DNA from 2 places in the Pseudoalteromonas sp. S1727 genome. Region 1 is predicted to be linked to the other one. Evidence: predicted binding sites of a transcription regulator. Region 1 holds the regulator's gene; the other holds the start of a gene.

The links. The regulator MetJ, encoded in region 1, represses methionine synthesis genes. The targets are predictions, from matches to a motif close to TAGACGTCTAGACGTCTA.
Region 2: a site for MetJ is predicted at 2,091-2,108, ahead of metK (methionine adenosyltransferase). Genes of this name have one in related genera too.

What each region holds. Positions count from the first base shown of each region.
Region 1 is NZ_PNDT01000090.1:16,326-23,922, forward strand. Features, by position in the region: gene metL (bifunctional aspartate kinase/homoserine dehydrogenase II) at 1-1,110, opposite strand, end outside; gene metB (cystathionine gamma-synthase) at 1,116-2,375, opposite strand; gene metJ (met regulon transcriptional regulator MetJ) at 2,610-2,930, shown strand; gene CWB85_RS17640 (malic enzyme-like NAD(P)-binding protein) at 3,011-4,252, opposite strand; gene rpmE (50S ribosomal protein L31) at 4,827-5,039, opposite strand; gene priA (primosomal protein N') at 5,273-7,459, shown strand; gene CWB85_RS17655 (SPOR domain-containing protein) at 7,480-7,597, shown strand, end outside.
Region 2 is NZ_PNDT01000005.1:12,188-19,784, reverse strand. Features, by position in the region: gene CWB85_RS00815 (diacylglycerol kinase) at 1-260, shown strand, start outside; gene metK (methionine adenosyltransferase) at 838-1,989, opposite strand; gene tkt (transketolase) at 2,267-4,258, shown strand; gene CWB85_RS00800 (winged helix-turn-helix domain-containing protein) at 4,557-5,282, shown strand; gene CWB85_RS00795 (hypothetical protein) at 5,455-5,775, shown strand; gene ppnP (pyrimidine/purine nucleoside phosphorylase) at 5,875-6,186, shown strand; gene hpf (ribosome hibernation-promoting factor, HPF/YfiA family) at 6,368-6,724, shown strand; gene CWB85_RS00780 (NRAMP family divalent metal transporter) at 6,859-7,597, shown strand, end outside.

The DNA of each region.
Region 1 (7,597 bases):
ACTTGGCGCGACAACGGCGCAACCATGTAAATTAGATTCAATAATATTAGCGCGACCTTGCAAATGACTGACCACTTGATGAGTAGCGCTAGCTGGCACCAATAAATAGGTATCTCCATTTTCTATAAAGTGATGCAAACTATGTTGAATAAGTTGACTTAATTCACCAATTTCTCCACCACGTAACTGATCAATGCGCAGTAAATCAATATTTTCTAAGGTAGTAATAAAACGCTTCGCTTTACTGTAGCCTTCTTTAACAATTTCCGTGGCACTGGCTTCTGTTTCATAGCTGCTACGGACCACTAATTTAATATCAGTATTTTTTAATGGCGAAAGTGTTTTCGCATGTAATACAGGGTTGCCTAAACGGGCGAGCAGGTTAGCTTGGCCACGACATACCTTTGAGTACTTAATCGCTTTTTTAACTTTACGCGGATCAGTACTAAAAACCCCTTGGGTATCGGTCCAAATTGACACTTGTTGAGCATTACAATAACTCCCCAATAAAGTTGCACTGTAATCACTGCCATTACGCCCAAGTGTTACCGTATTTGCTTGGCAATCGGCGGCAATAAAGCCTGTAACCACATTAATGCTATTGGCCGAAATTAACTGCGCACACGCTTGTTGATTTTTTTGATGTAATAATTGCCCATCATTTAAGGTAAATAATTGCCGTGCATCCACATCATTTGCAGCAAGGCCAAGTTGCTGCAAATAGGTTGCTAATAGCCGTGCCGACCATACTTCACCATGAGCAAGTAATGCAGCTTCCTGTAAGCTTTGCTGTTGCGCTTGTTGTGCTATTAAGGCCAACTCTTGCTCAAGTATATTTAATGCAGCATATCGCGCTGTAGGGCTTAGTAATTGCTCAATCAATGTACGTTGATGATTATCAAGTTGTAGTAAAATATCACTAACCGCTTGCTGATCACCTTGTTGGTAGCTTTGCCACAGTTTAACTAACGTATTGGTGGTTTTTCCTGCGGCAGAAACCACCACACAGTCACCCGCCTCAGTATGCGCTAAAATAATATTAGCAACGGCCTGATAACGCTCTGCCGAACTTAAACTAGAACCACCAAATTTATGAACTATATTTACCATTTCTATTACCACAAAGCCGTATGTGCTGGAGTCAGCTTAAATGAGCTTGATTGCTCTTGATCTTGTTGTTGAGAAACCGATGTTGCAGCCGTTGTGTGCTGACCTTGCCCAGGTTTCACCTTATTAAATACGCGTTCTAAATCAGCAACCAAATCTTTGGCATCTTCAATACCAACCGAAATACGGATCAGCGTATCGCCTACGCCAGCGGCTAACCGTGCATTCGCTTCCATTCCTGCATGGGTCATGGTTGCAGGATGACAAATTAAACTCTCTACGCCACCGAGCGATTCCGCCAAACTGAACTCTTCTAGGCTAGTTAGAAATGCCGCTGCATCATTAATATCACCTTTAATATCAAAGCTTACCATACCACCAAAGCCACGTTGTTGCTGTTTTGCCAACTCATGTTGCGGGTGAGACTCAAGACCTGGGTAATAGACTTGGCTCACGTAAGGTGAGTTTTCTAAATACTCGGCAATAATAAAGGCATTCTCTTGGTGCTGGCGCAAACGAACATTTAAAGTACGCAGGCCACGTAAAGTTAAGTAGCTATCAAACGGCGCCCCTGTAATACCAATATTATTAGCCCACCAAGCAAGTTCATCGCCAAGCTCTTGGGTTGCTGCAATCACAGCACCGCCTACAACATCAGAGTGACCATTGATATATTTAGTCGTCGAATGCACCACAATATCAACACCAAACTCAATTGGGTTTTGTAATGCTGGTGATAAAAAGGTGTTATCTGCGCCAACTAATGCGCCACACTGCTTCGCAATTGTGGTGATCGCTTTAATATCTGTTAAGCGTAAAATTGGATTGCTTGGCGTTTCAATCCAAATAAGCTTTGGTTTTATCTCAAGAATTTTTTGATGGTTTTCAGATTTAGTTAAATCTAAAACTACTAACTTTAATAAGCCACGCTTTTCAAGTGAAGTAAATAAGCGATAACTGCCACCATAACAATCATGTGGGATCACTAGGGTATCATCGCTACTCAGTAGTTGTGTGGCCAAATGCACTGCAGCCATACCTGTTGCAGTGATTATACCCTTTGCACCGCCTTCAAGCTTTGCTAGGGTTTCAGCTAAAATGTCACGATTTGGATTACCGCTGCGGCCGTAATCATATTGACGCTTGGTATCAAAATCGGCAAATGAGTAGGTGGTCGATAAATGAATGGGAGGCACAACAGCACCGTGATGTTTATCTGCATCAATGCCATTACGCACTGCAATGGTCGCTTTATTCTTTTGACTCATAACGTCACCTACAATTAAATGGATGTTTAGACGTCCAAAAGGTTAGAGGATCGGATTTAAGAAGTCAAAGCATTTATGCTGTTTTAGGTGCAAGTACGGCAGTAAAAACATTTATGTTGCTAGATGGCTAAATAACTAGTATTTGACTATCTTATTTAAAACGATAGAATTTCGGCATCTTTGTGCGCAAAAGGCCGCGCAAACAATTAACAACCTGAGGCAACGACACATCCTATGGCTAAATGGAATGGTGAGTATATTCACCCATACGCAGAACACGGGAAAAAATCAGAACAAGTTAAAAAGATCACCGTTTCGATCCCGCTTAATGTATTAAAAGTTTTAACTGATGAGCGTACTCGCCGTCAAATTAATAACCTTCGTCACGCAACCAATAGCGAACTACTTTGTGAAGCGTTTTTACATGCGTTTACTGGCCAACCATTGCCAAACGATGAAGACTTACGTAAAGATAATCCAGAGAAAGTCCCTGAAGAAGTGAAGAAAATCATGCTTGAAATGGGCTTAGAAGTGCCTGTACTCAACGAAGATTAAAAATAATATACTTCAGGAATTAAATACAAAAAAACCTCAGCGACTTAACGGTACTGAGGTTTTTTATTGTATGTTCCGATCTAAGCCATATAATTTTCAGGCATATCAATACGTGCGACACCAGAATCAATAGCCGCCTGTGCGACCGCTTTAGCGATACGCGGTAATAAACGCGGATCCATTGGTTTTGGAATGATGTACTCAGGGCCAAACTCAAGCTTATCAACACCTGCGGCTTTTAATACTTCTACAGGGACTGGCTCTTTAGCAATGCTACGAATAGCATCAACCGCCGCAATTTTCATTTCATCATTTATTTTGCTAGCGCGTACATCTAGTGCACCACGAAAAATAAATGGGAAACACAATACGTTGTTTACTTGATTTGGATAATCAGAGCGACCCGTCGCCATAATTAAATCATTGCGAGCGCTGTGAGCAAGCTCAGGTGATATTTCTGGATCTGGGTTTGAGCAAGCAAATACCACAGGTTTATCAGCCATCAATTTAAGATCTTCTGGCGCTAATAGATTTGGCCCAGACACCCCAACAAACACGTCAGCATCTGCAATCACATCTTGCAAGGTACGTTTATCAGTATTGTTAGCAAATAGCTGCTTATATTCGTTTAAGTCATCACGACGAGTATGAATAACCCCTTTACGATCGAGCATATAAATATGTTCGCGCAATGCACCACACTTAATGAGTAGCTCCATGCAGGCAACTGCTGCGGCCCCTGCACCTAAACACACGATAATCGCATCTTCAATATCTTTACCTTGCACTTCTAACGCATTAATCATACCTGCTGCGGTCACAATCGCGGTACCGTGTTGATCATCATGAAATACTGGGATGCTACAACGTTCAATTAATGCTTTTTCGATTTCAAAACACTCAGGCGCTTTGATATCTTCTAAGTTGATACCACCAAACGTATCGGCAATATTAGCAACGGTATTGATAAAGTCTTCTGTGGTGTTGTGCTTTACTTCAATATCAATCGAATCAAGGCCAGCAAAACGTTTAAATAATAACGCTTTCCCTTCCATAACGGGTTTCGACGCCAATGGCCCTAAGTTACCTAAACCTAAGATGGCAGTACCGTTAGTGATAACCGCAACCATATTGCCTTTACCCGTGTATTTATAGGCATTAGCAGGATCAGCAGCGATTTCACGTACAGGTTCAGCAACACCAGGGCTATATGCTAAAGCGAGATCTTGGACTGTTTCAGCCGGCTTAGTAAGCTCGATACTGATCTTTCCTGGAACGGGGTGCGAATGGTAATGTAAAGCTTGTTCACGAAAATCTGACATAACGCGATTTTATCCTGCAAGTAAATTAAGTTGAAAGTGAGAGTAAGCAGTTCTTATAGGGAACGACACCTATTAAGGAACGATACCTATATTATAATTTAATTCAAGCAATATCAGGTCTATCCTGTTATATGCTATATCCGTTAATTTTATGCGTTTTGTCGGCAAATTTTGCAAAATACCTGTTTTTTTTGCCTAAAAAATAATTATAAAGCATCAAAATACCTAACTAAAAATGCTTATTAAGTGAGTATTGAAAGCAAAAATCAGCAATAACAGCTATAGCGCTAAAAATTCAGAAGTTAGCAACATTTAGCTGCATAAACTTTAATTTTATCGGTAAAAGCATCCAAAGTTACGTTTTAACAGTAGATTCAATATAAAGAATTAATCACTATTTGTCTGTTATTTGCTCGCTATACTGGATATAAAAGTGGGAAATAGTCACAACATAATGAATCTGAGGAGGCGCCCTAAATGAGCAAAGCTTAAAGGCTAAGTGACTGCTGTTTTTATAAACCACAGGCATAAAAAAAAGCACCCTAGGGTGCTTTTTCCGACAAAACAACAATAATTACTTGCTGCTAAGTGAACCGAAACGCTTGTTGAAGCGATCAACACGGCCACCAGTGTCTAAAACTTTTTGCTTACCAGTGTAAAACGGGTGACACGCAGAACATACGTCTAAGTGAATGTCTTTACACAGTGTTGAACTAGTTTCGAATTTATTTCCGCATGAACAAGTTGCTGAAATTACTTCGTACTTAGGGTGAATACCTTCTTTCATAGAAACCTCTAGTTAAGGCCGCATCGCTCTCCAAACCCGAAGTCTGGTACCATACGTCGTTAAAACAAATTATTTAGGACGCGTATTCTATGCAACAACCCCGCTTGCTACAAGCTTTAAATAGCGTTTTTGCTAATAAAACAACCAAAAACTTTAAAGCAAAGATTAGCTGCTAGGTTTTTAGCTGTAATTTTAGTACATTAACTTCCTTGCTAGTTACTGTTTGGGTTGTTATGAGTTTTGTTGAAGTTGCTATAAAAGTTCCGTTGCAGCGCACTTTTGATTATCGCATCCCAGCGCAGCTTAGCGGTTTATTAACACCGCCTCAGGTGGGCGCCCGTGTTATGGTACCGTTTGGCAATCAACGTAAAGTTGCGGTGGTATTGGCTTTAAAAAACCACAGTGACGTGCCCGCAGACAAACTCAAAGACATGTTTGAAGTCATTGACGATGAACCGATTCTTTCGCCACAACATCTCGAATTATTGCGTTTCACCGCCCGTTACTACTGCTACCCATTAGGCGAAACCATTCATATTGCTTTACCTAGTGCCCTACGCCAAGGGTTATGCCCAGATAAAAGCAGTATCAATATGGTGACACTGACCGATAAAGGCGCCAAGCTGCCGTCTTTAAAAGCTAAAAGCCAATTAAGCTTACTAAAACAATTAGCCGAATCAGGTAAATCGTCTTTAACAGAACTAAAAGCACTGGGATTTAATAAAAAAACCATCGACAGCTTACTGGCTAAAGAACTGATCAGCCAAACTATTGAGCACGATAATCAATGGCAACAACAAATACCCACAGTGGGCACTAAGCCCACACTAAATAAAGAGCAAGCCGTCGCCTGCAGTACAATTAATCAAGCTAAAGGGTTTAATAGCTTTTTACTCGAAGGCGTAACCGGCAGTGGTAAAACCGAAGTTTATTTACAATGCCTTGAAGATGTTTTAAAACGTGGTGAACAAGCATTAGTACTGGTGCCTGAAATTGGTCTGACACCACAAACGGTGAATCGTTTTCGTCGTCGCTTTCCTGATACTCCTATTATGTTATGGCATTCAGCACTGACCGATAACGAGCGCTTACAAACGTGGCGTTTTTGTGAAAAAGCCAGCTGTGCCATAGTGATTGGTACCCGCTCGAGTATTTTTTTGCCGTTTTTAAAACTCGGTATGATCATCGTGGATGAGGAGCACGACAGCTCTTTTAAACAACAAGATACCCTGCGTTATCATGCTCGTGACCTTGCGGCCTATCGCGCTTTTCAACATAAGATCCCACTCATTTTAGGCTCAGCAACCCCAGCACTTGAAACCTTACATAAAGCGCTGAACAATAAATATCAATTATTAAGCTTAACGCAACGCGCACAAACCAGTACCGATAACCAATTTCAATTACTGGATATGAAAGGCCAACCTGATCAAGCAGGTATAGCACACGGAAGCCTGGCAATGATTCGCCAGCATTTAAAGCGCGGCAAACAAGTGATGGTATTTTTAAACCGCCGTGGTTTTTCGCCAACCTTGATCTGCCATGAATGTGGCTGGCTTAGTGAATGTACACGTTGTAGTACCAGTGCAACGTTCCATAAAGCGATTGGACAGATGATTTGCCACCATTGCGGTGAGCAAGAACGCGTGCCACACCAGTGCCCAGACTGCGGCAGTACGCAAATATTTCCAAATGGAAAAGGCACGGAGCAAATAGAAGAATTTTTAGCGAGTGAATTTCCTGACACGCCAATTAGCCGGATCGACCGTGATTCAACGCGCCGTAAAGGCAGCTTAGAAAAAGCCTTAGACGACATAAACCAAGGTGGCGCACGTATTTTGGTTGGCACGCAAATGCTGGCTAAAGGCCATCACTTTCCTGATGTTAGTCTTGTACTGATACTCGACGTAGATGGTGGCTTGTATTCCTGTGATTTTCGCGCCACTGAGCATTTAGCACAACTGGTTACGCAAGTTGCAGGACGTGCTGGTCGCAGTGGCGAACCTGGGCAGGTTTTATTACAAACGCATTTTCCTGAACATCCGCTATTACAAGACTTAGTCAACAATGGTTACCAAGATTTTGCCCGCTTTGCATTACAGGAGCGTGATGACGCACAATTACCTCCCATTACTAATATGGCAATTGTGCGCGCTGAAGGACACAACATAAAGCAAGTGGTCGATTTTTTAACGGATTTAGTTCCAGTTCAGAGTCTAACTGGTATACAATTGCTGGGGCCGATCCCTGCACCACTCGAGCGAATTGCAGGGAAATATCGTTTTCAATTACATATTCAAGCGCTCGAACGCCCTCTATTACACCAATATCTCGCGCAAATGGTCGACTATTTAAGTACCAGTAAATTAGCGCAAAAGGTGCGATGGAGCTTAGATGTAGATCCTATAGATATGATTTAAGGTTAGAAGTCCACATAACCATGGCACAACATGATTTTATAAATAAAAAACCAAATAACCGTAAAAAACAGCCGCCACCAAAAAAACCATTCCCGGTTTTATTGCTGCTTGTGGTTGTATTGTTAGTTGCGGGTTTTA
Region 2 (7,597 bases), on a different contig from region 1:
TGTTACTCCCATTATCATTTTGGCTTGCGCAATCACTGCAACATTGGGTAATGCTGGTTGTTAGCTTTTTATTTTTATTAGTGGTTGAACTCCTCAACTCAGCTATTGAAGCATTAACAGATCGCGTTGGCGTTGAATACCATGTGCTTTCAGGACGTGCGAAAGATATTGCTTCAGCAGCGGTTAGTTTAGCGCTGTTGATATTGATGATAGTGTGGGGTGTAGCTGGGTATGAAAAAATACTTACATTGATAAGTTAGGCGTTAGGTAAAGCGCTACGGGCTTCGGGCGACGGGTTCAGAATACACGCTAGCATCTAGGTTTAATTGCGGGGATAAACTCGCGCCTACGTTATGTGGGGATAAACCCACGGCTACGCGTGTAGCAGCGAGTTTACCTCGCGACAATAACTTTTACCTTCGCGGTGGCAAGCAACTCGCATACAAGTAATATCAGCTGTGCTTCTGTAGGTCGCCATTTATGGCGACAAGTCTATTTCACCACCGAGGCGCAGCATTGAAAAGAGAAAGCCACGGGCTAAGGGTAACGAGCTTCGAATACACCCTTAGCAGCTAGTCACTTCCCTAAAACCTAGCCCCTATTTTACTCTAAATCACAGCGCCTCATAATCTCTTTGTGAATAAATTACTTAAAGCACATTAATTTAATTGCGGGGATAAACTCGCGCCTACGGTATGTGGGGATAAACCCGCGCCTACGTTATCTAGCAGCGAGTTTACCTCGCGACAAATAACCTAAAGTTTATAACAGTATAATCAGCAGGTATAAAAAAAAGCGCCGATTGGCGCTTTTTTTACATTCACACAAAGGCTGGAATTAAAGACCAGCTGCTGCGCGAAGTGCGTCTGCTTTGTCTGTGCGTTCCCATGGGAATTCATCACGACCAAAGTGCCCGTAAGCAGCGGTTGGTTGATAAATTGGGCGCTCAAGATCAAGCATTTGAATTAGGCCGTAAGGGCGTAAGTCAAAGTGTTCACGAATAAGTTCGATTAAACGACCTTCTTCTAATTTACTTGTACCAAACGTTTCAACACTGATTGACGTAGGCTCCGCAACACCAATTGCGTAAGATACTTGTAGCTCACATTTATCAGCAAGACCAGCAGCAACCACGTTTTTCGCAACGTAACGCGCAGCGTATGCAGCTGAGCGGTCAACTTTTGATGGATCTTTACCAGAGAAAGCACCGCCACCGTGACGAGCCATACCGCCGTAGGTATCAACGATGATTTTACGACCAGTAAGACCACAGTCACCCATAGGGCCACCGATAACAAAACGACCCGTTGGGTTAATAAAGAACTTAGTTGCTTTAGAAATTAGCTCTGCAGGTAATACAGGCTTGATGATGGTTTCCATCACTGCTTCTACTAGATCATTTTGTGAGATTGAATCACAGTGTTGAGTAGAAAGAACAACTGCATCAATGCCGACTGGTTTGCCGTTTTCATATGCAAAAGTAACCTGTGATTTTGCATCTGGGCGTAACCACTCAAGCTCGCCGCTTTTACGTACTTGCGCTTGGCGTTGTACTAAACGGTGAGAGTAAGTGATAGGTGCAGGCATTAATACTTCAGTTTCGTTACACGCATAACCAAACATTAAACCTTGGTCACCAGCGCCTTGTTCTTCAGGGCTAGTACGGTCAACACCTTGGTTGATGTCTGGAGACTGCTTACCGATTGTATTTAAGATTGCACACGAATCAGCATCAAAACCCATGTCTGAATGTGTGTAACCAATTTCACGTACCGTTTTACGGGTGATTTCTTCAATATCAACCCAGGCGCTAGTAGTGATTTCACCACCAACCATAACCATACCGGTCTTCACGTAAGTTTCACACGCAACACGTGCATGAGAATCTTGCTCTAAGATGGCATCAAGTACCGCGTCAGAGATTTGATCCGCGATTTTATCCGGATGACCTTCAGAAACTGATTCAGAAGTAAATAAATGTTTTGCCATTGTCTTTCTGCTCACAAATATTGCGCTTCACAAACGTCGGTAAGAGCGCTAAAAAATTAAGGGGCGTATTTTATCGAAAACAACGATAGTTGCATAGTGTTTTTACGCCTAGACGTCTAAATAAAATTACTAATAACTTTTTGTTCTTAAAAAATTTTCATAATAGCTAATTTAATCAGGGTTTTTAATTGCACACAGCCCCTACAATAAGTAAGAATGGGTGTTCTTGAAAAACACACAACAACCAGCGCAAATACAGTTAAAGGTAGGAGAATTCATGCCGTCTCGCAAAGAACTTGCAAATGCTATTCGCGTCTTATCAATGGACGCAGTACAACAGGCCAAATCAGGCCACCCTGGAGCCCCTATGGGCATGGCGGATATCGCAGAAGTATTATGGCGCGACTATCTAAACCACAATCCAACCAATCCAGAGTGGGTAGACAGAGATCGATTTATACTCTCAAACGGCCACGGTTCAATGCTGATTTATTCTCTATTGCACTTAAGTGGTTATGATTTGCCAATTGAGGAAATTAAAAACTTCCGCCAAATGCATTCAAAAACTCCAGGTCACCCAGAGTATGGTTATGCACCAGGTATTGAGACCACTACGGGTCCACTTGGTCAAGGGATCACAAATGCGGTAGGTATGGCGATTGCTGAAAAAGCATTGGCAGCACAGTTTAACCGTGAAGGTCACGATATCGTTGATCACTTTACGTATGCTTTCTTAGGTGATGGTTGCCTTATGGAAGGTATTTCTCACGAAGCGTGTTCACTTGCAGGCACATTAGGCCTTGGTAAATTAGTGGCATTTTGGGATGACAACGGCATTTCAATTGATGGTGAAGTTGAAGGCTGGTTTAGCGACGATACCCCAGCGCGCTTTAAAGCCTACGGCTGGCATGTGGTAAGCGGCGTTGATGGCCATGATTCAGATGCAATTCGTGCAGCAATCGAAGAAGCACGTAGCATCACTGATAAACCAACTCTAATTTGTTGTAAAACAGTGATTGGTTATGGCTCTCCTAACAAATCAGGTAGCCATGATTGCCACGGCGCACCACTAGGTGAAGACGAAATCAAAGCTGCGCGCGAGTTCCTTGGTTGGACTGGTGAAGCATTTGACATCCCAGCTGATATCTACAGTCAGTGGGATGGCAAAGAAAAAGGTAAGCAACTAGAAGCTAACTGGGATGAAAAGTTTGCCGCATACGCAGCTGCACATCCTGAATTAGCAGCCGAGTTTAAACGCCGTACCAGCGGTGAATTACCTGCTGATTGGGCAGAAAAATCACAAGCGTATATTGAACAGCTTGATGCAAACCCTGCAAACCCAGCTTCACGTAAAGCATCACAAGATGCATTAAATGCATTTGGTCCTTTATTACCTGAATTTATGGGCGGCTCTGCGGATTTAGCAGGTTCTAACTTAACAATTTGGAAAGGCTCTAAAGGTCTTGAAGCAAACGATGCCAGCGGTAACTACATCTACTACGGTGTACGTGAGTTTGGTATGTCAGCCATCATGAACGGTATTGCACTGCATAAAGGCTTTATACCTTACGGTGCTACGTTCCTAATGTTTATGGAATACGCACGTAATGCAGTACGTATGGCGGCGTTGATGAAAGTGCCAAGCATTTTTGTTTATACGCACGATTCAATTGGTTTAGGTGAAGATGGTCCAACGCACCAACCAGTAGAGCAAATTGCTAGCATGCGTTTAACGCCTAACTTAGTTAACTGGCGCCCGTGCGACCAAGTTGAATCTGCTATTGCATGGCAACAAGCAATTGAACGCAAAGATGGCCCAACGTCACTTATCTTCACTCGCCAAGGCCTTGAGCAACAAACTCGCTCAGCGCAGCAATTAAGCAATGTGAAAAAAGGCGGTTATGTACTTAGCTGTGATGGTGAGCCAGAGCTTATCTTTATCGCGACAGGTTCTGAGGTGCAATTAGCCCAAGATTCAGCGGCTGAACTTCGTAAGCAAGGTAAAAAAGTACGTGTTGTATCTATGCCATCAACTGATGTATTTGATGCACAAGACGCTGCCTACAAAGAAAGCGTACTACCAGCTGCAGTTTCACGCCGCGTAGCAGTAGAGGCAGGTATTGCTGATTACTGGTACAAATACGTTGGCCTAAACGGCGCAGTTGTGGGCATGACCACCTTTGGTGAATCAGCGCCAGCTAATGAGCTGTTTGAGCACTTTGGCTTCACGGTAGAGAATATCGTAAACAAAGCAAACGAATTGTTTTAACTTTAACGCTTAAAATTTAAAAGCCCGCACTGTGGTTACACAGCGCGGGCTTTTTTGTTGCCGGCAAACCTTGTAAAAAAATGGCTTCAGCCATGAATGTTTCATTATGAGACTCCCGACTAAAGTCGGTCCTACGTTTAATGTTTTACCACCGAGGTATGATTCTTAGTATAAAAACCCATTTCACTTCGTGTTGGATGTTTTGATCAAATCTAAATGCAAAGGTGTATTGATTTATTAACAGGAGAATAACTTTGATGTATCATTTTCGGGTTTACATACTACCGAAGGAATGAAAATGAATAGGTTGCTGATCCTATCACTCTTATTATTAGTGAGTTTTAATAGCTATGGAATATGTTTTGACCTTGAAATTATCCAATCTGGGGCACAAGTAGGTGTCTGTGGAGCCGATATCGAGAGTATTCGTATAGATATAGTGTTTACTTTGTGGGTATTAGCAAATGTTTTTTTTGGCCAATTACTGATAAAAAATAGAGCAAACGCTTATTTAATATCTATTTTTTTTATTCTTTCATTACCATTAAGCCCTATTGTTTTGACATTTACTTACCTTTTAAAGCGACTAAATAAGCAATATCAAAGGTTGCTTAATCAAAATGAAGTTGAGCGACCTTCTCATGTATTACCTGATGTTGTGCAAACTTCCAACCCCTCATCTGAAGTTATACCGGCTAAGCATAATCAATTGCTCATTGGTGAGTATCGGTTTAATTGCCTAGACAATAGCCTTTCAAAAGGGGAGAAGCTGACATACCTTGAACCTAAAATGATGGAAGTTTTAAGTTATCTTATTGAACATCAGCCAAGAGTTATAAGTTTAGAAGAGCTACACAGTAATGTATGGCAAAACCAAATAGTGACAGACACTGCTGTTCGTCGGATTATTAGTAAGCTTCGCAACGCCTTTTCAGATATAGACACAAAAAAGCCACAATATATCAAATCTCAAATGAAAAGAGGGTATCAGTTAATAGCTAATGTTGAAAATGTAACCGACTGATTATTAATGTTTTATCTTGGTTTTGACTGTGTTTTTTTGTTGTTATAACTAAAGTTATAACTTAGTGTTGGTTAAGTAAGGGCAAGGTTATGGTGTTACGTTCTGATTGAGTTAACTTTAAAGCCAGAAGCAATTTAGAGCTTCTAGCATTTAACTCAAAAAGGAAATAATTATGAAATATACTATTACAGCAATCACTTTATTCGCTATGGCAGCGTTGGTATTTTATGCATTTAGTACAGAGCAATGTATATCTTTCGATTTGATTTTGACAGGAGTTTCATTTGGCAGTTGCGAGATCGCAGGTGAGCAGCCAGAAATTACTTCTTACTTGATTCTCGCAATTTGGGTATTTAGCAATATCTTGTTCGGTAAGTTTTACTTAAGTGATACTAGCCCTAAAATATTGACCATCATTTTGTTTATTATCGGCTTACCAGGAACTGTGTTTGTATATTTACTTGCGCAGTTTATTAAACATGATAAAAAATAGCCTAATGCTTACTTATAGTAATGAATAAACTTCATTTGCTGCTTAATCAAAGTTCAGGCAAGCTGAGACATTTATAATTAATACATAACAGGAGTGAGGATGTCTCAATTTGATAATGTAAGTGTTGTTAAAACAGCGAACGTGTATTTTGATGGTAAAGTTTCAAGCCGTACTGTGATTTTTGCAGATGGCAGCACGAAAACATTAGGCTTTATGCAGCCGGGTGAATTTGAATTCGCAACCAGTAAAAAAGAATTAATGGAGCTTAACGGCGGCCAGTGGCAAGTATTGTTACCTGGCGAGAGCGAGTGGCAAACAATGTCAGCAGGTGAGTCGTTTAACGTTGATGCTAACGTAACTTTCCAAGTTAAAGTTGCAGACTTTGCCGATTATTGCTGTTCGTATACTTAATATACAAATTAAGTAACACGCTGAAAGCCCGCCATGCGCGGGCTTTTGCATATTTAATACATAAAGAATGATCTAATTACCTTTAAATAACAAATAAATGTCATATTTATGCTTTTCTGCCTTGTGTTAATCTAAATAGCCCCCAATACTAGTTATGAGGTAACATAAAAAAGGATACCCTATGAAAATTAATCTTTCTGGTCACCATGTTGACGTTACTGACTCTATTAGAGAGCACATCAACGAAAAATTTTCAAAAATTGCGAGCCATTTTCCATCTCTGATCGCACTCGATATTATTCTTTCAAAAGAGCATCACAAGCTCCAAGCAGAAATTAGTACTATTTATGAAGGCGCGCGTTTATCAGTTAAAGGCGAGAACGAAGTTCTTTACCCAGCGATTGCAAACGCGGCTAAAAAACTCGATGCGGCATTAAAGCATCGTAAAGGCCAAATTAAAGCCAATTTACACCAAAAACCAGTGAGCACGACACCTGAAATTGCTCATGAAATTATTCAAGAAATGGATTTACGTTAAAAAATAAAAGGCGCTAGGTTCTAGGTAACTAGGATCTAGCAAACCGCTTCTTCTTCCACTAATTTTCTCACTTTCAATCCACACTAAAACGCTGTAACTTGCTTATTAATAAAAACAATGTAGTAAGCACACACATGCAATCAGTAGTATCAACTTGGCAAACCCGATTAAACGCATTAGGTCCCGGTATTTTAATGGCCACGGCGGCAATAGGTGGTTCACATTTAGTGGTATCAACCCAAGCTGGCGCCATTTTTGGTTGGCAACTATTTTGGCTCATCGTGGTGGTTAATGTACTTAAATACCCTTTTTTTCGTTTTGGTATTGAATACACATTAGCGACTAAAAAAAGTTTGGTAGAGGGGTATCAAAGTAAAGGCCCGTGGTTTTTTTATAGCTTTATTGGTTTGAATATTATCGCTGCGGTGGTTAATACTGCAGGTGTTCTATTATTAACAGCCAGCTTACTGCACTACGCGTTACCAGTTAGTATTTCGGTTACTTTATTATGTTGGCTAATTTTAGCGCTCTGCTTAGTTATTTTATTACTTGGGCATTTTAAAGCGCTGGATAACGTCGCCAAAGCGATTATGGGGCTATTAACGCTCGCTACGGTGATTGCCCTTGCTATTGCATTTAGTAACGGCCCTATGGCGCCTGTTGATTACGTTGGCCCATCACCTTATGAACTTGCCATGCTTGGCTTTATGGTGGCGTTAATGGGCTGGATGCCAGCACCGATTGAAATATCAGCGCTTAGTTCGTTATGGCTAAAAGAAAAACAAAGTCAGCAAACGGTGACTAAAGCCCAAGGGCTGTTTGATTTTAATTTAGGTTATTGGCTCACGGCAGGGCTTGCCTTAGTATTTTTTG